DNA from 3 places in the Luteibacter sp. P1_D3 genome. Region 2 is predicted to be linked to each of the others. Evidence: predicted binding sites of a transcription regulator. Region 2 holds the regulator's gene; each other region holds the start of a gene.
The links. Region 2 encodes sigma-54, which starts transcription at its own class of promoters, with help from an activator protein. Its sites were predicted from a motif close to TGGCACGNGCNTTGC; they were not measured.

Region 1 (6,375 bases), on a different contig from region 2:
GTTGTCGGTCGAGATGACCTGGGCGTTGGCCTGGTAGTTACGCTGCGCCTTGATCATATTGACCAGCTGCGCGGTCAGGTCGGCCGTGTTGGACGCTTCGAGCGAACCGGACTGGATCGTTCCGAGGCCACCCGCGTTGGCCGTGCCGCGGATCGGCTGACCCGATTCCGACGACGGTGCCCAGTTGGTGTCATTGAGCTGGCGCAGGCCCTGGTCGTTGGCGAAGGTCGCGATGGCGAGCTGGCCGAGCGGCACGCTCGCGCCGTTGGAGTACTTCGCCGAGACCGTACCGTCCTTGGCCACGTCGATGTTGGAGAACGTGCCGGCGGCGTAGCCGTCGTTCGACACCGCGGTGGTCGACGAGCTGTCGCCGAACTGGGTGACCTTGGTCATGTCGATGCTGAGGTTCAGCGGCGTCGCGCCCGGGTTGGGCGAAACGGCGCCGAAGTTGAGCTTGCCGCCGGCGGGGGTGAGGATCGCACCGCCCGCACTGAAGGTCATCTGCTGCGCGGTACCGACCTGGGTACCGTCGACCGTCATATTGGCGCTCCATGTGTTCGGATTGGTCGCATCCTTCGTGTAGTACACGTTGACCGTGTGCGACGCGCCGAGGGAGTCATAGGCCTGGAACGTGGAGAGCGTGTTGTAGGTCTTGTCGTTGGTCGGATCGAACGCGCCGCCGGTCGGAGCCGTCGCGCTGGCGGCGAGGTTCGCCGTCAGGCCGATGTTGGTCGATGCCTTGGCGGGGCTCGAGCCCGTGGTCAGCTTCAGGTCGGCCAGGCTGCTGATGTCGAAGCCGCCATTGGCGGTCGGCGGATACACCTGCACGTTCTGGCCCGTTGCGTTGACGACATTGCCGTTGTCATCGGGATGGAAATTGCCGGCGCGGGTATACGAATAGCCTGAGCCGTCGCGCACCGTGAAGAAACCGGCGCCACTGATGGCGAAGTCGTAGGAGTTGCCCGTCTGCGTCGCGGCACCGTCGCTGAACTGCTGGGCGATGTTGGTCAGGCGCACGCCGCTGCCGGCGACCTGGGCGGAGAGATTGTTCCCGGCCGCCGAGTAGACCTGCGAGAACTCGGCGCGCGAGCCCTTGAAGCCGACGGTGTTGACGTTGGCGATGTTGTTCGCGGTGACTTCCAGGTCGGAAGACGCCGCGTTGATGCCGCTTAGGGCGATATCGAAAGGCATGGTGGGTTTTCCTTGCTGGAGTTACAGGATTTGCGCGATCTGACTGAGCAGGGCGCCGCCGTAGCCGGCTACCTGCACGTAGGTTCCGTCGGTACCGGAGGCACCGACGCCTTCCACCTTTCCGCGAGCGAAGGTATCGATCGCCGTGCCGCCGGAAGTGGCGGACATCTGGTAAACGCCGTCGGGCAGCTGCGTGCCGTCGTCGGACTTGCCGTCCCAGCTGAACTGGGCGAGGCCCGCGTCCGGCTGACCGAGGCTGATCGTGCGGACGACGTTGCCCGCCGTATCCTTGATCTGCACGTTGACGTAAGTACCCGAGGTACCCACGTTCACGGCGCCATTCATCGAGGAGTCCTCGAGCTTGCCGGCGGTCGACGGCACCAGCACTTCCTGGCCGACGAGCGCGGCGGCGCGTACGAACTGGTCACCGGTGAGGTTGGAGGCCAGTGAGTCGAAGGAGCTCTGCAACTCCTGGGTGGCGGCCACCTGCGAGAACTGCGCCATCTGGGCCACCATCTGCGTGGAATCCATCGGCTTGGTCGGATCCTGGTTGGTCATCTGGGTGACCATCAGCTTGAGGAAGTCAGACTGGTTCAGCGTCTGCTGCTGCAGCTGGCCAGTCGATGACGATGACGATGAAGACGAGGAACTGTTTCCGTTGACGGCGTCTACCATGAGGATTCCTTACTTGCCGAGGTCGAGCGTCTTCTGCATGAGCTGCTTGGCGCTGTTCATGACTTCGACGTTGTTCTGATAGGAGCGCGACGCGGAGATCATGTTGACCAGCTCGTCGACCGTATTGACGTTGCTTGAATAGACGTTGCCGTTGGCGTCGGCGAGTGGATTGGACGGCTCGTAACGCGCCTGGATCGGGGCCTGGCTCTCGGTGATGCCGAGCGTGCGCACGCCACCGTTTTCCATCTGCCCGTTMACCTGCTGCTGCACCGCCGAGAACAAGGGCTGTTTCGCGTGGTACGCGCCGGCTTCGCTGCTCGCCAGGCTGTCGGCGTTGGCCATGTTGCTGGCCGTGGTGTTGAGTCGGGCCGACTGGGCGGCCATGCCGGAACCGGCGACGTCGAAGATCTTGAGCAGGCTCATGAGCTGGATCCTGTGATAGCCATGCGCATCGCGTGAATCTGCGCGGTGATGAAGCTGAGCGAGGCCTGGTAATGGATGGCGTTGGCGGCGAACTGGGCCTGTTCGACCTGGGTATCGACCGTGTTGCCATCCATCGTGGGCTGGGTCTCGACGCGATACGCGAGCTTGTCGGCGTCGGCCGCGGCAAACGCCGGGTTGCCGCCGATGTGACCCGCCTCGGTGGCCGTCATCGACAGGCCGGGGCCATCGCTGGTCCCGCTGGCGGCGGTCATCGCCTTGCGAAAATCGAGGTCGCGCGCGAGAAAGCCCGGCGTGTCGGCATTGGCCAGGTTCGACGAAATGACTTCCGCACGGCGCTGCCACAGGCCGAGGGCCTGGGCGTGCATACCTAACAGCGGATCCGGTTTGTCGATCATGGGCGTGGCCCCCTCGTGAGCTTGGCCCGAAGGGTTGAGCAAGACGCGTGCCACGCGGGGGCCACATACACGAAACGGCGCCGCGGCGCCGTTTGCGATGAAGCGGGAGGACGTTTTCGGGGAGAGTGCCGGAAATCCGGCGCCACCCCCTGCCGCGTCAGCGACGGGTGACCGTCGCGATCGGCCGGAACGACGTCAGGCCGGCAGGAGGTCTAGCACGGCGGTGGCGAGGATGTCCGGCTGGAACTTGGCAATGAACTTGTCGGCGCCGACGCGGGCCACCATCGCCTCGTTGAAGACGCCGCTCAGCGAGCTGTGCAGGAGCACCTTCATGTGGCGCAGCTGGACGTCTTCCCGGATCGCGGTGGTCAGCGCGTAGCCGTCCATCAGCGGCATCTCGATATCGGAGACGACCAGGTCCACCCGCTCACCGACCGGCCCCATCGCCAGGGTGCGCAACGTGTCGAGTCCTTCCCGCCCATCCTTGGCGATCACGCATTCCAGGTCCATCTTGCGGAACAGGTCGACCAGCTGGGTGCGGGCGACCGCCGAATCGTCGACCACCAGGATCCGGCGGTTACCTGCCTGCTGCACGTGGGCCGCCTGCTGGACACGGTCGGAGAGCTGCACGAGCGGGGGCGAGACCGACGACAGCACCTGTTCGACATCCACGACGGCGAGCAGATCGCCGTCCAGCCGGGTCACCGCGTTGACGCGCGCGCCATAGCCGAGCGCGGCCGACGGCGCGGTCAGGTGGGCGCCATCCACGTGGACGATGCGGTCGACGTCCGAGACCAGGAATCCCTGCACGGAGAGGTTGAACTCGGTAACGATGAGATGCGCACCGTCGACGCTGGCCAGCGGCGGATAGCCCATGGCCGCGGCGAGATCGATAACCGGGATGGTGCTGCCGCGGTAGTCGAAACTGCCCGAGACCAGGGCATGCATGCTCGGCATCCGCTCCAGGCGCGGCCGGCGAAGCACTTCGCGAACCTTGAAGACGTTGATGCCGAACGCCTGGCGATCGCCCAGGCGAAACAGCAGCATGGCCACGCGATTGTGGCCCGCCAGGCGGGTAAAGGTATCCACGGTGTCGAGCAGCGGTCGGGCCATGACGTGCGAGGCATCTACAGAAGGTGTCGCCAACGGTATCGGCGGTGTTGGAGGTTTCTGTAGTCACGAGCATGGCACGCCGATTGCATGACTCAAGTCCTGACGCTCCCGACCGATTAAGTGGAGCGACCCTCCGACGAAAGCGAAATCATGACCCTCCTCTGGAGCCAGCACGTCCGCCTCCTCGCCCACGCCGCCTCCCAGGGCGATGCGGCGCGCGTTCGCGCCCTCTCCGCGCAGTACCCTGCCGCGGCCAGCGCCATGGGCGCCCTGCTCAAGCCAGCGGAGCCGCGCACCGCGCCGGCGACGACCATCCAGGCAATCGAGCAGCAAGGCATGGTCCTGACCAATGCACAGGCGCTCGGTGGCACCCTGCTGGAACTGGGCAAGGTGGTCGATGGCGCCCGCGATACCGCCGGACGTTTGACGGACGCCAGCGCCAGGATTTCGACGGCGCTCGATCAGGCCTACGCCGGCGCCGCCGGCATGGGCGACTCGGGCAGCCAGGGCCTCGCCACGGCCGGCGACCTCGATGGTCAGCTGCGCCTGTTGCGCAGCGCCCTTTCGGGCATGAGCCGCAACCACGCGCAGTTCTCCGAATACTTCACCGCGATCCGCAAACTGACCGCGACGGTGCAGGACATCGCCCACCAGACCAACCTCGTCGCACTGAACGCCGCGATCGAGGCGGCGCGCGCGGGTGAGGCGGGCCGCGGCTTCGCCGTGGTCGCCGACGAGGTCAAGCAGCTCGCCGAGAAGACCACCCAGGCCACCGCCGAGATCGATCAGACCACCGAGGCGGTCGGTCAGTTCGCCGGCCAGCTCGACGACGCCGTGCAGAACAGCCTGCGTCGCCTGGACCAGACCCAATCGGGTATCGCCGGCATGCAGACCTCGATGGGCCGCGTGGACGAAGCGGCTCGCGGGGCGCGCAGCAACATCGACGCAGCCCGCGAAGGCATGGGTGCGCTGCAGGGCCGCATCGCGGCCATCCAGGCGACCCAGGGAACACTCGGCCGGGTCACCAACGAAGCCCGTCGCCAGGCCGACGCCGCGGCGCGCGCTGCCGTGCTGGCCCACCGTCTGGGCCTGAGCCGCCTCGAAACCGAGGGCGACCTCGACGCCGCCAGCCTCAGCCAGATGATTCGTGAAGCCAGCCAGGGCCTTCGCTTCGCCGTGGAACTCGCCTCGCGCGACCCGGCCAGCCTCGACCGTCGCTGGCTCGACACCACGCCGCTCATGCGTTGCATCGACCAGTTCCGGCTGCGTCGGCCGGACAGCCCGACCGACGGCATCCGTGCCGCCGGCGAGCGCTTTTCGGTCCTCGCGTCGCACTACGCCATCACGTTGGGTGAAGGCCGTCATGCCGATGCCAGCCACATGGTCGCCGAGCTCAACAGGGAACTGGACGCGATCACCCAGGGCCTGTCCGCATCGCTGGCGGAACGCGCCGCGTGAGTTCATCGACCCTCGCCCGCGGCATCACCGCGACCGCCCTGCTCGTCCTGCCGCTATGCGCGCTGGCCGGGCAGTCGGTCGAGTCGGTGCGCGTGGCGGCGGTGACCTGGCTCCAGCAGAACCGCGCCCTTCCCGGCGCCCGTATGACCGCCGAGGCCGATCCGCTCGACAGCCGCCTGCGCCTGGCGGACTGCCCGAAGCCGCTCGAGTCGTCGCTTCCGGGCAACCGGCCGCTCGGTGCCCGGGCAAGCGTCGCCGTGCACTGCCCGGTCCCGGGCGGCTGGACCGTGCGCGTGCCGGTGCGGGTCAAAATGTTCTCCAACGTACTGGTCACGACCCGCCCGCTTGCGCGCGGCGACGGCATCGGGGCCGGCGATGTCCATGCCGAAGAGCGTGACGTCGCCAGCCTCGCCTACGGCTATGTCGCCGAGCTCGGCCAGATCGACGGCCGGTCGCTCGCCAGGCCCCTGAGCGCCGGCACGGTGCTGACGCCAGGCATGCTCGCCGGGCGCCAGGCCGTCCGCATCGGCGATTCGATCAGCATGCAGGCCGACGTCGAAGGCGTGGTCATCCGCGTCGCCGGCGTGGCCATGGGCGCCGGCGACACCGGCAGCCGCCTGAAGGTACGCAACGCTTCATCCGGGAAAGTGCTCGACGCCGTGGTCACCGGCCCGGGCACCGTCGCGGTACTGCCATGAACAAAATCCAAACCAGGTCACACTTCCCGGCCTAGGGCCAGTTAAAGTTCGCCGACAGACCGCCGATAAGGGGTTTGAAGGACACAAGCTCCGAGGAACACACTATGACGACGACGATCAAACCCGGTATCCAGGCTCCGCAGCCCCAGGTGCAGCTCCGCACCCAGAACCAGGCTGCCGGCTCGGCCGTCTCCACGCAGGGCGCCAGCGCCGTGCGTCCGAGCGACGACAGCGTCAAGATCACCGACTCGGCCAAGGCGCTCGACGCCGCCAGCCGTGGCGATGGCATCGACAGCAAGCGCGTGGACGAAATCCGCAGCAAGCTGGCCGACGGCACCTACAAGCCTGACGCCCAGGCCATCGCGAGCAAGTTTCTTGCGATGGAAGGCCAGATCGGCAGC
Region 2 (6,375 bases):
CTGCCACAGCGGGGTATCGGTTTCCTCGGCGACTTCGCGCAGATCCGAGGGGATCGCCTGGTCCTTGGTGACGATGAGCGCAGCCGGCTGGTAGGCGGCGATCTTGTGGATCGCCTCCCAGCGCTGGCGCGGCTCCAGGCCGTCGAGGAAGTTGAGTTCCTCGGTGCCGATGATCTGCACCTTGTTCGGGTAGATCACGTTCAGGTAACCGACCAGGGACGGGCGGCGACTCTGCTTGGTGTTGGGTTCGAGCACGCGCGATTCGCCGCGCATGCCGGCGGCCCAACGCAGCGCCATGCGCTCGTGTACTCCGTCGAAGAGTTGTCTGGCGGTCAGCCGGTCCACGCTGGATCCCTTGAAATGGCGAAGCCGGCGCGAGGGCGCCGGCTGGGGCTATTGTGCCATCAAGCGTGGACGGGGGTTCAGGGCGTGGCGACGCGCGCGTCGCGGCCCTCGGTGTTGTGGTGATCCTTGAGCTTTTCCTTGTGCTTTTTCAGCTGGTCGGCAAGCTTGGCGATCATGGCGTCGATGGCTTTGTAGAGGGCGTCCGGCTTCTTTTCGTCCTCGAGACGCGCCACGCCGTCGGCGTGAAGGCGGACGCCGGCGCAATGGAGGGTGCCGCCGGCCTTGTGCTCGTTCTTGTCGACGGAGAGGACCACGTCGAGCGCAGTGATGTTGTCGAAAAGGCGTTCGAAGCGGCCGATTTGCTGCTCCACGCGCTCGCGCAGGGCGGGGGTGGGATGGATGTGCTGGCCGCTGATCTGGATTTGCATGACGCCTCCTTCTTGCTGAGGGTGCCGCCTTGGTGGCGACGAGTGCGGAACGACGGAGTGCCGTTCCTCAAGCCTGAAATGATGTGACCGTGGACCTCCGTGAGGGTTCCCCGCGCCTCAACTGGCGCGGACACGTTCGCTGGAACTGGGGATGCGCAGGGCTTCCCGGTACTTGGCTACCGTACGGCGGGCTACCTGAATTCCGCGTCGATGGAGTTCCTCGGCCAGGGCCTGGTCGGACAGCGGGCGCCGCGCGTCCTCGCCCGTGATGAGCTTGCGGAGCATGGCCTGGATCGCGGTGGCCGAGGCGCTGCCACCGTCCTCCGTGGCCACGCCACTGGAGAAGAAGTGCTTCAGTTCGAAGGTACCGCGCGGCGTGTGCATGTACTTGCGCGTCGTGACCCGGGAAATGGTCGATTCGTGCATGCCGACTTCCTCGGCCACCTCGCGCAGCACCAGCGGATGCATGGCCTCCGGGCCGTAGTCGAGGAAGGCGCTCTGCCGGCGCACGATCACGTCGGCCACCTTGGTCAGCGTCTCGGCGCGCGACTGCAGGCTCTTCAGCAGCCAGCGGGCTTCCTGGAGCTGGCCCTTCATCCAGGTGGCGTCGTCGCCCCGCGCGCGGGCGATGAGGTTGCAGTAATGCTGGTTGAGGCCCAGCCGGGGCTGGGCGTCGGGGTTGAGGCTCACCTGCCAGCGGCCGTTTTCGCGGCGCGCGTAGACGTCGGGGGCGACGTATTCCACGGGCGTGGCGTCCAGGGCGGAGCCGGGGCGTGGATCCAGGCTGCGGATCAGGGTGGCCGCGGCGGCGACGTCGTCCTCGGCGGCCTTGAGCTTGCGGGCGATCTTGGCTGCGTCGTTGCGCGCCAGGAGCTCGAGCTCATCGGTGACAACGCGGATGGCCAGGTCGCGATGCGGCGTATCCAGGGCGAACTGCGACAGCTGGCAGAGCAGGCAGTCACGGAGGTCCAGGCTGGCGATGCCGGTGGGGTCGAAGCGTTGCACGCGTTGGCGCACGCGCTCGATCTCCTCGGCGCTGGCAAGCAGCTCGGCGGGCAGGGCGGCTTCGACTGCCTCGACGCCGTCACGGAGGTAACCATCTTCATCGAGCGCGTGGATGATCGCGGTAGCGATCGCGTGGTCACGCGGCGAGAACTGGGACAGGTTGAGCTGCCACTCGAGATGCTGCTGGAGGCTCTCCGGCGCGGCGTTCTGCGGCTCGAAGCCGTCCTCATCACCGCTGCCTGAGCGCGAAGGCGCACCGGCGTAGTCCCCGGCTTCGCCATGGAAGCGATCGTCGTCCCACTCGGGAGCGAGCTCTTCCGAGGGTGTCGCAGTCGATTCTTCCTCGGCCTTGGAGGTCTTGGCGGGCAGTTCATCGCGTGACGGGAAGTCGGGACCGTCGTAGTCGCCATCCTCGGGCAACTCGGCCTCGGCCTCGGCATCCTCGGCGAACTCGAGCAGGGGATTGCTTTCCGCGATCTGGCGGAGCTCGGCCTCGAGCTCCAGCTGCGACAACTGAAGCAGGCGGATGGCCTGCTGCAGCTGGGGCGTCAGCGTGAGCTGCTGATGCAGGCGAAACTGAAGTCCGGGTTTCATGCCTTGGATGCGTGAGGTGTCGAATCCATCGTAACCCCTTGCGACCTTTCCAAACCAGCATTCCGGTGAGTCAGGCCCACCGGCCGAATAGACTATGTATCAGATACGGAATTCACGGCCCAGGTATACCTCACGCACCTTCTCGTCGGCGAGGATGTGCTGGGGCGTACCCCGGGACAGGACTTCGCCGTCATTGAGGATATACGCGCGGTCGCAGATGCCGAGCGTCTCACGGACGTTGTGATCGGTGATCAGCACGCCGATGCCGCGTTCCTTCAGGTGGCGGACGATGCGCTGGATCTCGCCGACCGAAATCGGATCGACGCCGGCAAAAGGTTCGTCCAGCAGCATGTAGCGCGGCCGTGCGGCCAGTGCGCGGGCGATTTCCACGCGGCGACGCTCGCCGCCGGACAGGCTGATGCCCTTCTGTTCGGCGATATGGGCGATTTTCAGCTCGTCGAGCAGGCTTTCCAGCTCTTCTTCACGCTGCCGGGTGGTCATGTTGTCGCGCAGTTCGAGCACGGCCATGATGTTGTCGGACACGCTGAGGCGTCGGAACACCGAGGCTTCCTGGGGCAGGTAGCCGATGCCGAGCTTGGCGCGGGCGTGCATGGGCAGGCCGGTGATGTCCTGTTGATCGAGCTTGATCGAGCCGGCATCGGCCTGGATCAGGCCGACCACCATGTAGAAACAGGTGGTCTTGCCGGCGCCGTTGGGGCCGAGCAGGCCGACCACTTCGCCTTCCCGGATGGAGAAGGCGAAATCGCGGACTACCTGGCGCGCGCGAAAGCGCTTCTGCAGGCCTTGGGCTGAAAGCATCGGGTCAGGGCTTCTTCGGCTGGGGCGGCTTGGCGGCCGTCGGTGTGGCGGGTGTGGCGGGAGCCGCGCCCGGAGGCGGGTTCTTCGGCTGGAAGACCATGTGCACGGGCTGCGGGCCGTTGCTCTCGCCCGTCATCGTGCTGTTGGTCGTGTTGTAGGTGATCTTGTCGCCGTCGCTCTGGTTGAGCTTGCTCTTGTCGGCGCCATCCGTCTGCTTGTCGACATGCGCGTTGCCGGTGAGCACGGCGATGCCGTTGCCGCTGTTGGACGGGTCCTCCGGCTTGTAGTCGATGTTGCTGGCGTGCCCCCGCATCAGCAGGTCCTGGTCGTCCAGCTGCTGCACCGTTGCCGGGTTGCCGTCGATGATGACGCGGATGATCTGGTTGTCGGCGTCGAGATAGCCGGTCGCCTTGTCGCCGGTGATCTTCAGCGTGCCCTGGGTCAGCAGTACGTTGCCGGTCCAGATCACCTTGCCCGGCTGGGTGCTGTTCGCCTGCTGCTGGGTGCCGTCGAACGACTTCGAGGTGACGTTGGTCGGCTGTGTGCGATCGGACTGCTTGGCGACGGCGGGCATGCTCGTGGCGAATGCCACGCCGAGCACCGCAAGCAGGACCTTAGCGCTTGCGCGGCGGGTAGACGGTGTGGACTGCATCGAGGAGCTCCAAATGCTTGGTATCGAGATTGGCGCGCATGCCAACGCCATCCATTGTAGAGGCTCCCTGAACGATCCGGGCCGCCTCCGCCGTCTCCAGACGGTTCTCCTTCGGCCACGCGGTGACCTCGGAGGTATCGATGCTGGCCGGCGGGTTCTGCTCGAAGGCGATGCGGTCCATATGGACCTTGCCCTGCAGCTTGAGCAGACTGCCGTCCTTGTTCACCCAGCCGTATTCCGAATGCCCTTTCCAGGGCGGCGCCGTCAGGTCCTTGGTCGGTGGCAGGACGAAGTCGGGCGCGTTGATGTACAGCGACTCGTCGTCTTCGCGGCGCTCCAGGTGGGGCGCGATCAGCTTGAAGGCTGGCTGGCCGAAGTCGTTGTAGGAATCGAGATTGAAGTTGGTGAGCACGTAGCCCGAGCGCGGCGGTCCGACGAAGTCGTCGACCTTCTTCTCGGGGGCGACCCAGTAATAGAGCAGGACGCTGGCACCGAGCAGCGCGGCGAGCACGCCGGCGACCCCCGCGGCGCTGCGGTCCTTGAACAGGAGCATCAGGTTCACAACCAGCGATCCCGCTCGGCTTCGGCCTTGCCCTGGGCGGCGAGGATCAGGTCGGCCACCTCGCGGGCGGCACCGTAGCCACCGGACAGGCGGGTGCGGACGTGCGCGCGCTCGGCCACCCAGGGGTGGGCGTTGGCGACCGCCACGGCGAGTCCCGCGATGCCCATGGCAGCGAGATCGGGCAGGTCGTCGCCGACGAAGGCGGATTGCTCGGGCGTCAGGCGCAGGGCGTCCAGCAGCTCGGTGAGGCAGGCCCGCTTGTCTTTCTGGCCCTGGTAAACGTGTTGGATACCCAGTTCCTCCGCGCGCAACGACACCGGATGACTGATGCGGGCGGTGATGATGGCGACCTTGATGCCGTTTTCCTGCAGGCGCTTCAGGCCCAGGCCGTCGTGGACGTGGAAAACCTTGGTCTCGCGGCCGTCTTCGGCGTACCACAGGCGGCCGTCGGTGAGCGTCCCGTCCACGTCGAAAACGACCACGCGTACTCGGGCGGCGCGCTCGGCGACATCGGCGGGAATCTCGGTGTAATGCGTGTAGGGCATGGGCTTCTGGTGGCTGGGCGTCAGACGACGCGGGCGCGGAGCAGGTCGTGGATATTCAGTGCGCCGACCACACGCCCGTCGGCATCGGTGACCAGCAGCGCGTTGATCTGGTGTTTTTCCATCAGCTGCGCCGCTTCCACGGCAAGCTTGTCCGAGCCGATGGTCTTCGGCCCCCGGGTCATCAGCTGGGCGACGGTCGCGCTGCGCAGGTCGATGCCGTGGTCGTCGAGACAGCGGCGAAGGTCACCGTCGGTGAAGACGCCCAGCAGGACGCCATCGTCATCGACCACGGCGGTCATGCCCAGGTGCTTGCGGCTCATCTCGACGAGCGCTTCGCTGAGCGTGGCATCGCGGCGGACGCGAGGAACATCGTCCCCGGCATGCATGACATCGGCGATGTGCAGGAGCAGGCGGCGGCCAAGACTGCCGGCCGGATGCGAGCGCGCGAAGTCGTCGGAGGTGAAGCCACGGGCCTCGAGCAGGGCGACGGCGAGCGCATCGCCCATGACCAGGGCCGCCGTGGTGCTGGCGGTAGGGGCCAGGCCGTGCGGGCAGGCCTCGGAGCTCACGCTGCCATCGATATTGACGTCGGCCTGCCGGGCCAGTGACGACGTCGGGTTGCCCGTGATCGCGATCAGCCGAATGCCCTGGCGCTTGATCGCGGGAAGGATGAAGAGCAGTTCGTCAGTCTCGCCGGAGTAGGAGATTCCGAGCAGGATATCGTCCGGCTGGATCATGCCGAGATCGCCATGGCTGGCCTCGCCCGGGTGGACGAAGAACGACGGCGTACCCGTTGACGCCAGCGTGGCGGCGATCTTGCGCGCGATATGGCCGCTCTTGCCCATGCCGGAGACGACCACGCGGCCCTTGCAGGCCAGGATCATCCGGCAGGCCGCCACGAAGGAGGCGTCGACCTTCTCTTCCAGGGCGCGGATGGCCGCTGCCTCGGTGACGATCACGGTACGCGCACTACGGACGACGATATCGGCGTTCACGAGCGGGTGATCGAGAGGCGGTGCGGTGCGGGCATTCATGCGGCCTCGGGGGTCCGGGTTGGGGCGTTTGACCCGGGATGTCCATTTCTGCGACACCGGATTTCCATTACCATTACATATTCTCATTTTATCGTCGCCGCCATCGAACGGTGGTTCAGGGTCCGTTTCGGAACCCTTCGGCCTGGCGACCCCCTTCCAACGGAGAATCCATGGACGCTGCACGCATCCAGGCATTGATCGAAGCCGGCCTGCCCGGTGCCCTGGTGAACGTTCGCGGCGACGACGGCGTGCACTTCGAGGCTGACGTGATCTCGGATCAGTTCGCCGGCAAGCTTCCGCTGGCCCGTCACCGCCTTGTCTACGCCACCCTCGGCGACCTTATGGGCGGTGCCATCCACGCCCTGGGCCTGAAGACCCTCACTCCCGACGA
Region 3 (6,375 bases), on a different contig from region 2:
CATCTGCTCGGCATCGGACGCGGCGGCTGGGTAGCGGCCCGCTATGCGGAACGCTACCCACGGCATGTCGGGCGCATGTTGCTCGACAGTAGCTGGGACGCGGATGGCTCCGTCGCCGAAGCGATGGAAGCGCGTGTCGAGGAGCGCGGTCGAACGATTCGCCGCGCCGTCGCCGCACTCATCGACGAGCCCGGACGCTATCACGGCGGCGACGACGCGGCCGCCATCCATCGCCGTCTTGGACGGTTGCCGCCCCTGGCTTATGCAACGTGGACACCACGCATCGTCGACGCGGACGATCTGGCCGCCGTGCTTGTCCTGGAGAATCTGTCGGCTCGCCATGCCACGCTATCGACACCAGTCTTGCGCAACGCACTGATCGCCGCCAGGCGCGTCGCCGACATCGATGTCGACATGTCCATTCGTCGTGCGGCAGAGCGCATGCTCGATCGCCTGGATGCCGATGGGACGGGTGATCCGTATGGGTTCGGTCCTCGCGCCTTGAACGCATCCCCGGCACTGACAGCAAGTGTTTTCGCCACGCGTTGCAATGACGGTTCGTGGGGTAGCGATCGCTCGTACTGGCGTAGTCGTACGCGCGAGCTACGTACCGCATGGCCATCCGCCGTCGGCAATGAGCCCTTCCAGGGCATGGTCTGTAGTGAGTGGGCCAGACCGTTCGCTCCTTCCACCGTCCCGGATCTGGAAAGCGTTCCGCCCTTCCTGATGGTCCATGCGGAGTTCGACGACGAGGCCCCCCTGAGGCCGGCGGCAATGATGCTTCAGGGGCACGCTAACGCGAGCATGGTCGTCGCACGTGGCCTTCGGGCTCATGGCGTGCTTGTGCGTCGCGATCGACCTTGCGTGTCCGAGGTGGCCGGTCGCTTTCTGGTCGACGGGATACTTCCCGCGATCAAGCTGACCAATTGCCGGTTACCCTCGCCATCCACGACGCCCTGACGACGCCGCCCGGATCAGAACATGATCTGCGCGCGTACCTCGATGACACGGGGATCGACGCGAACATCGCGTCGGTCGCTGGTCGCGCGGACGTAATTGCCTTGCAGCTTTAGGTACCTGGTGAGGTACCAGTTCGCCCCAAGCGTCCAGTCGTGTTCCGTGCCGCCCAGTGTCGGCCCATCGTCGAGATCCAGCGTGCTGTAGCGAATCAGGAACTCGAGGGCGCCCCACGGCCCCTTAGGCAACACGTCGGCGACGTTGCCGCCGCTGTAGGTCCGGGATTCACCGGTGGCAACCCAGCTTCCGAAGGTGTACCAGCCATGGGCTTCATACGCCGGTTTGTTCTCGAGTTTCACTTTCGCGTCGAGATATTCGCTCTGCACCGACCAGGGCCCGTGAATCCAAAGGCCTTCGAGCCCACGGCGGTCGACATGGTCGGTCACGCTCAGCACACCGGAGTCGATCAGCCGCTGCGTGGGCAGTCCCGCCTCAGGCAGCGCGCGCAAGCGCACGTTCGGCGGTGTATAGCGACCGCGGCCGTCGGTTGTCCCATACGGCGTTTCGCGCGACACCGAGACGCCGAGATGCAGGACGTTGCCAGGGTCGTTTCGCGGCGTCCACGCCGCGCGTCCCGCAACCATGCGGCCGTCGAGATCACCCTGGAGGTTGCCGCCGTGGTAGTAACCCAACTGCACCAGGTATGCCTTGCGCGTCAGTGCCCAGTCGACACCGATACGGCGGTTCGCATAAACCGCTTGCATGGGCAGCGACGGCTCGAGGAACGACGTCGTTCCCGTACTGGTATTGCCTTCGAAGCCGACCGGCGTCTTCATGAAGCCGACGCGCAGCGCACCGTAGTCCTCGCCGAGAACGGCCCTGGTCTGCAGGCGAAAGAAGGTATCCAGCCAGGTGTGGGTCTGAAAGTCGAAGACGGCGGTCGCGTCGTAGACACCCTTCTTGCGAATGAAGAAGCCGAATTCCTTGCGCCGGTTCGTCTGTGCATTCTCGTAGAGGCCGTCGTCGTGTGAGAAGCGATCGACGTCGTACTGGTACTTCAAGGACAGGCCAAGATCCGTACCGTCGGCGAACACGTAGTGGGTCGGCCAGTTGCTGCGCCAGTCGTAATGATTGCCCGGTGCGTCGGTGGCGAACGCGAACACGGGCGCAATCAGCGCCAGGGCACTGAGGGCGATCTTCTTCATATGGTTGCCCCTCCCAGGGCTCAGCTGGCGGCACCAGCCGATGCATCAGGAAGGACTATAGCGTGACCTTGCGAATTCGTTAACTCTTGCGGAACAGGCGCAAAAAAAAGGGGCGCCGAAGCGCCCCTCTCTCCTCACCCCGAGTTGGGAACGCGATCAGATCGCGTAGTACATCTGGAACTCGAGCGGGTGCGTGCTCGCACGGTAGCGGGTCACTTCCTGCATTTTCAGCGCAATGTAGCCGTCGATGAAGTCGTCGGTGAAAACACCACCGGCCTTGAGGAACTCGCGATCCTTGTCGAGGGCGACAAGCGCCTCGTCCAGGCTGGCGCACACCTGCGGGATGTTCTTCTCTTCTTCCGGCGGCAGATCGTAGAGATCCTTGTCGGCCGGTGCGCCCGGGTCGATCTTGTTCAGGATGCCGTCCAGACCGGCCATCATCAGCACGGTGAAGGTCAGGTAGCCCGACTGCATCGGGTCCGGGAAGCGGATTTCGATGCGACGACCCTTCGGGCTCGACACGTACGGGATACGGCAGGAGGCCGAACGGTTGCGTGCCGAGTAAGCGAGCATCACCGGTGCTTCGAAGCCCGGAACCAGGCGCTTATAGCTGTTGGTGGTCGAGTTGGCGAAGGCATTGATCGCACGGGCATGCTTGAAGATGCCGCCGATGTACCACAGCGCCGTCTGCGACAGGCCACCGTAGAGGTCACCGGCGAACAGGTTCTCGCCGTTCTTCGACAGCGACTGGTGGACGTGCATGCCCGAACCGTTGTCGCCGACGATCGGCTTCGGCATGAAGGTCACGGTCTTGCCAGCCTGGTGGGCGACGTTCTTGATGACGTACTTCATCGTCATCAGTTCATCGGCCTTCTTCACCAGGGTGTTGAAGCGCGTACCGATTTCGCACTGGCCCGCGTTCGCGACTTCGTGGTGGTGCACTTCGACCACCTGGCCGAGCGACTCGAGCACCTTGCACATGTCGGCGCGCAGGTCGCCGAGGCTGTCCACCGGTGCGACCGGGAAGTAACCGCCCTTCACGCCCGGACGATGACCCGTATTGGTGCCGTCGTACTTGTAGCGCGACGACCACGCCGCTTCTTCGGAGCCGATCTCGTAGAACACGCGGCCCATGTCGTTCTGCCAGCGGACCGAATCGAAGATGAAGAACTCGGGCTCCGGACCGAAGAAGGCGGTGTCGGCGATGCCGGTCGACTTCAGGTAGGCCTCGGCGCGCTTGGCGATCGAGCGCGGGTCGCGGCCATACGCCTGCATGGTGCTCGGCTCGAGCACGTCGCAGTGCAGGATCAGCTGCTTGTGCGCGCTGAACGGATCCAGGTGGGCGGTTTCCGGATCCGGCATGAGGACCATGTCGGACTCATTGATGCCCTTCCAGCCGGCGATCGACGAACCGTCGAACATCTTGCCGTCTTCAAAGGTGCTCTCGTCGATGGCGTGAGCAGGAAAGGTCGTGTGATGGTGCTTGCCGAGGATGTCGGCGAAGCGGAAATCAACGAACTCGATTTCCTCGTCCTGGATCAGGTTCAGCACTTTCGAAGCGGCGGACATAAAAACCTCGGGTAGGTGGGCGGAGTCCATTTAGCAATCGCCATGCCAGCAGTACCGCCATCGACGGGGCCGCCAGGACCAAGCTTTCGCATCATAGAACGGCTGTGAGGCCGATGTGCAAATGCACCAAAGTGGTGCATTTGCACATCGCTTGCACCAGTCACTGGCCTGGAGGAAGTCCGGCCACCGGTCCCGCCAGGCGGCGACCCCTACGGCGTAATCCTCCCGAGGAACTCCTCCACCAGCGCCGCGCACATCGTCGGAGCCGTCAGCAGAAGCGCGTGGGGTCCATCCACATCCACGATTCGAGCCCCTGGCAGGATTGCCCGCATCGCCTCGGCTGCGGAGCGCGGCACGAGCCAGTCCCGCGTCGCGCGCAGGCACAACACGGGAACGTCGATGCCGGAAAACCGTGTTGGCCCGTCTGACCCAAGTACCGTGCGCAAACGTTCTTGCAGGGTCCGCGTGGTCAGTGCCCCGACCGATGCAATGAACTGCTTTCGGACATGGGCAGTCGGTCGCCACCCCAGCAGAGCAGGCGAGGCGATGGCGGCAACCCCCTGAGACATTCCGAGCAGACCGATGAGAGGTGACAGGTGGCGCGCCATCGGGCGGGGATTGCTCAGAAACGTGGCACACAGAACCAATCCGCGCAGGCCGGCAGGCCGTTCGGCGGCGAGGGTCGCCGCGAGCGGTCCACCGAACGACTCCCCGAGCAGGACGAAATCACCCGGCGGCAGTTGCTGCCGGATCCAGGCTGTGAGTTCCGGATACCCGGTCGCACCGCCTCGCGGGTAAGCGATCGCACGCGTGGAAATGCGGTTTCCCAGTGCTGCGATAAAGGGCTCGAAGAGTTTCGCCGTGCCATCCATCCCGGGAAGAAGCACCAGCTCAGTCATGCAATGCGACGCCCGGCCCGACGACGAAAACGAAGATGGCGGCAGTGAGCACGGCACCGACGATCCACCCCCATGAGGTTTGCCATGGCTCGGCACGAGTCGCCTCAGCCCTGGCAGGTTCCGTCAACGCCGGCACGAAAAGCAGACCGAGCATGCACCCGAAACCGCCGGTCACTCCCACCAGAAGGAAGAGTTTCGGCAGGGGATTCATTGCTGCACCCGCAGCGAGCAGCAAGCCGCCGGCAAGGTAAGCGGGCCAGGTCAGGCGAGGGAGGGTGTGCCGTCCGATGGAAACGGTATCCAGTCGCCTGGCGAGGGATACCGAAGCGAGACGAAGCGATACGTAGTACCCCGCCGCGCCCAGGCCGGCCATGCCAATACGCCAGGCGATGTGCGGCTCCCATCCGCCCATCACCACGGCCAGGTCGCCGAAGTCGAGCACCCCGGAGTACACGGCATAGCCGGTGCCATTGAGCAGGTTGATCGTCGCGAACAGCCAGAGAAAATACGACGCCGGGCCAAACGTGGTGAGACGTCGAAACCTCGCCATCGCGATCCCACCCAGGATGAGGTTCACCAGCGGACCCGCCAGGGCGACGACGCGACTGACCGCGCCCTGCGAGCTCAAACCGACCGTCGTCAGTTGGACAGGCGTGACGTCATCGAGGAACAGCATCGCTACGGCATGCCCCAGCACTTCGTGACACATGTCCATCGCGGCATAGGCGACGACGGCAAGGGATGCCGTCGTGGCGAGACCTCCCGTCGATCGCGTCATGGTGTCCATCCCTGCCCCGTGCCCATTTCGGCGGATTGTGTCGTATCACCTGCGCCGTGGCTACGGCTATGATCGCCGGGCAACGCAGACCATGACAGGGGATGGATATGGCAAGGCAGGGAAACCGACGCGTGCTGCTTTTGGGGGGATTGCTCCTGGCCGTCGCTGCGCTGGCGGCTGTGAAGAGCTGGCCAGCACCGGAAGTGACGTCGACAGGCGATCAGGCGGGACACGCTTTCACCGCGACACCGACCCTCGATGCGTTCATGGCGCAGGTACAGACCGCAGCGAAGATCGCCGATCCGGTCGAGCGCTGCTTAAACATGCCCGACCCGCCGGGTTCGCATTGGCATACGGACGGTGTCGCGGCCTATTGCCGATACCGACTCACCGAGATGAAGGAGATCGCGGGATTCCGCGCGCTCATCGCCGCCGGCAAGGGCGCCGAAGTCGACCGACTGCTTGCCGGGTATCTGCAGATGCAGATGCACGACCCCGGGTATCCGGCCATCTTTGACCAGGCGGTGAGCAGGGCCGGCTTTCATGACGCCGGTGCTGAAACGCGTGCCGCCATCGATGCATGGTTGCGCCAGCGACCGGACAGCGTCTTCGCTGTCGCCGCCAGTGGCATGCAATACCAGCAGGCCGCATTCGCCGCACGCGGCGCCGACTTCGCTTCGAAGACGAGTAGCGAACAGTGGCGCGAGGCGCGAAAGCTGGCTGAACTCGCGCGTCGGGATCTGGATCGCGCGGCGACGATGTCACCGGCCATCCCGACGATTTACGCGGACATGCTTCGCATGGGCGTGTTGACTGGCGATAGTCGTTACGCCATGGCCGCTATCGAACGTGGATTCGCGGTGCAACCGAACAACCTGCCCCTACGTCTGGACCAGGCCGACTTCACGGGCCGGAAGTGGGGCGGCAGCACCGCATGGGTCGCGCGACAAGCCGACGAAGCCGCCGT

Region 1: flgB (flagellar basal body rod protein FlgB) is a predicted target of sigma-54. The motif match lies at 2,744-2,758, and genes of this name have one in related genera.
Region 3: glnA (type I glutamate--ammonia ligase) is a predicted target of sigma-54. The motif match lies at 3,765-3,779, and genes of this name have one in related genera.

The regions. Positions count from the first base shown of each region.
Region 1 covers NZ_JBFUAT010000001.1:295,597-301,971, forward strand. Annotated here, with positions in the region: gene flgE (flagellar hook protein FlgE) at 1-1,191, opposite strand, end outside; gene AC1DYM_RS01385 (flagellar hook assembly protein FlgD) at 1,213-1,866, opposite strand; gene flgC (flagellar basal body rod protein FlgC) at 1,876-2,289, opposite strand; gene flgB (flagellar basal body rod protein FlgB) at 2,286-2,705, opposite strand; gene AC1DYM_RS01400 (chemotaxis protein) at 2,901-3,818, opposite strand; gene AC1DYM_RS01405 (methyl-accepting chemotaxis protein) at 3,969-5,276, shown strand; gene flgA (flagellar basal body P-ring formation chaperone FlgA) at 5,273-5,974, shown strand; gene flgM (flagellar biosynthesis anti-sigma factor FlgM) at 6,079-6,375, shown strand, end outside.
Region 2 covers NZ_JBFUAT010000021.1:28,054-34,428, reverse strand. Annotated here, with positions in the region: gene hprK (HPr(Ser) kinase/phosphatase) at 1-345, opposite strand, end outside; gene hpf (ribosome hibernation-promoting factor, HPF/YfiA family) at 423-773, opposite strand; gene AC1DYM_RS14165 (RNA polymerase factor sigma-54) at 891-2,372, opposite strand; gene lptB (LPS export ABC transporter ATP-binding protein) at 2,472-3,191, opposite strand; gene lptA (lipopolysaccharide transport periplasmic protein LptA) at 3,196-3,843, opposite strand; gene lptC (LPS export ABC transporter periplasmic protein LptC) at 3,806-4,396, opposite strand; gene AC1DYM_RS14145 (KdsC family phosphatase) at 4,402-4,950, opposite strand; gene AC1DYM_RS14140 (KpsF/GutQ family sugar-phosphate isomerase) at 4,971-5,984, opposite strand; gene AC1DYM_RS14135 (BolA family protein) at 6,155-6,375, shown strand, end outside.
Region 3 covers NZ_JBFUAT010000063.1:1,731-8,105, forward strand. Annotated here, with positions in the region: gene AC1DYM_RS22235 (alpha/beta fold hydrolase) at 1-960, shown strand, start outside; gene AC1DYM_RS22240 (OprO/OprP family phosphate-selective porin) at 975-2,162, opposite strand; gene glnA (type I glutamate--ammonia ligase) at 2,319-3,731, opposite strand; gene AC1DYM_RS22250 (alpha/beta fold hydrolase) at 3,941-4,630, opposite strand; gene AC1DYM_RS22255 (hypothetical protein) at 4,623-5,408, opposite strand; gene AC1DYM_RS22260 (DUF4034 domain-containing protein) at 5,540-6,375, shown strand, end outside.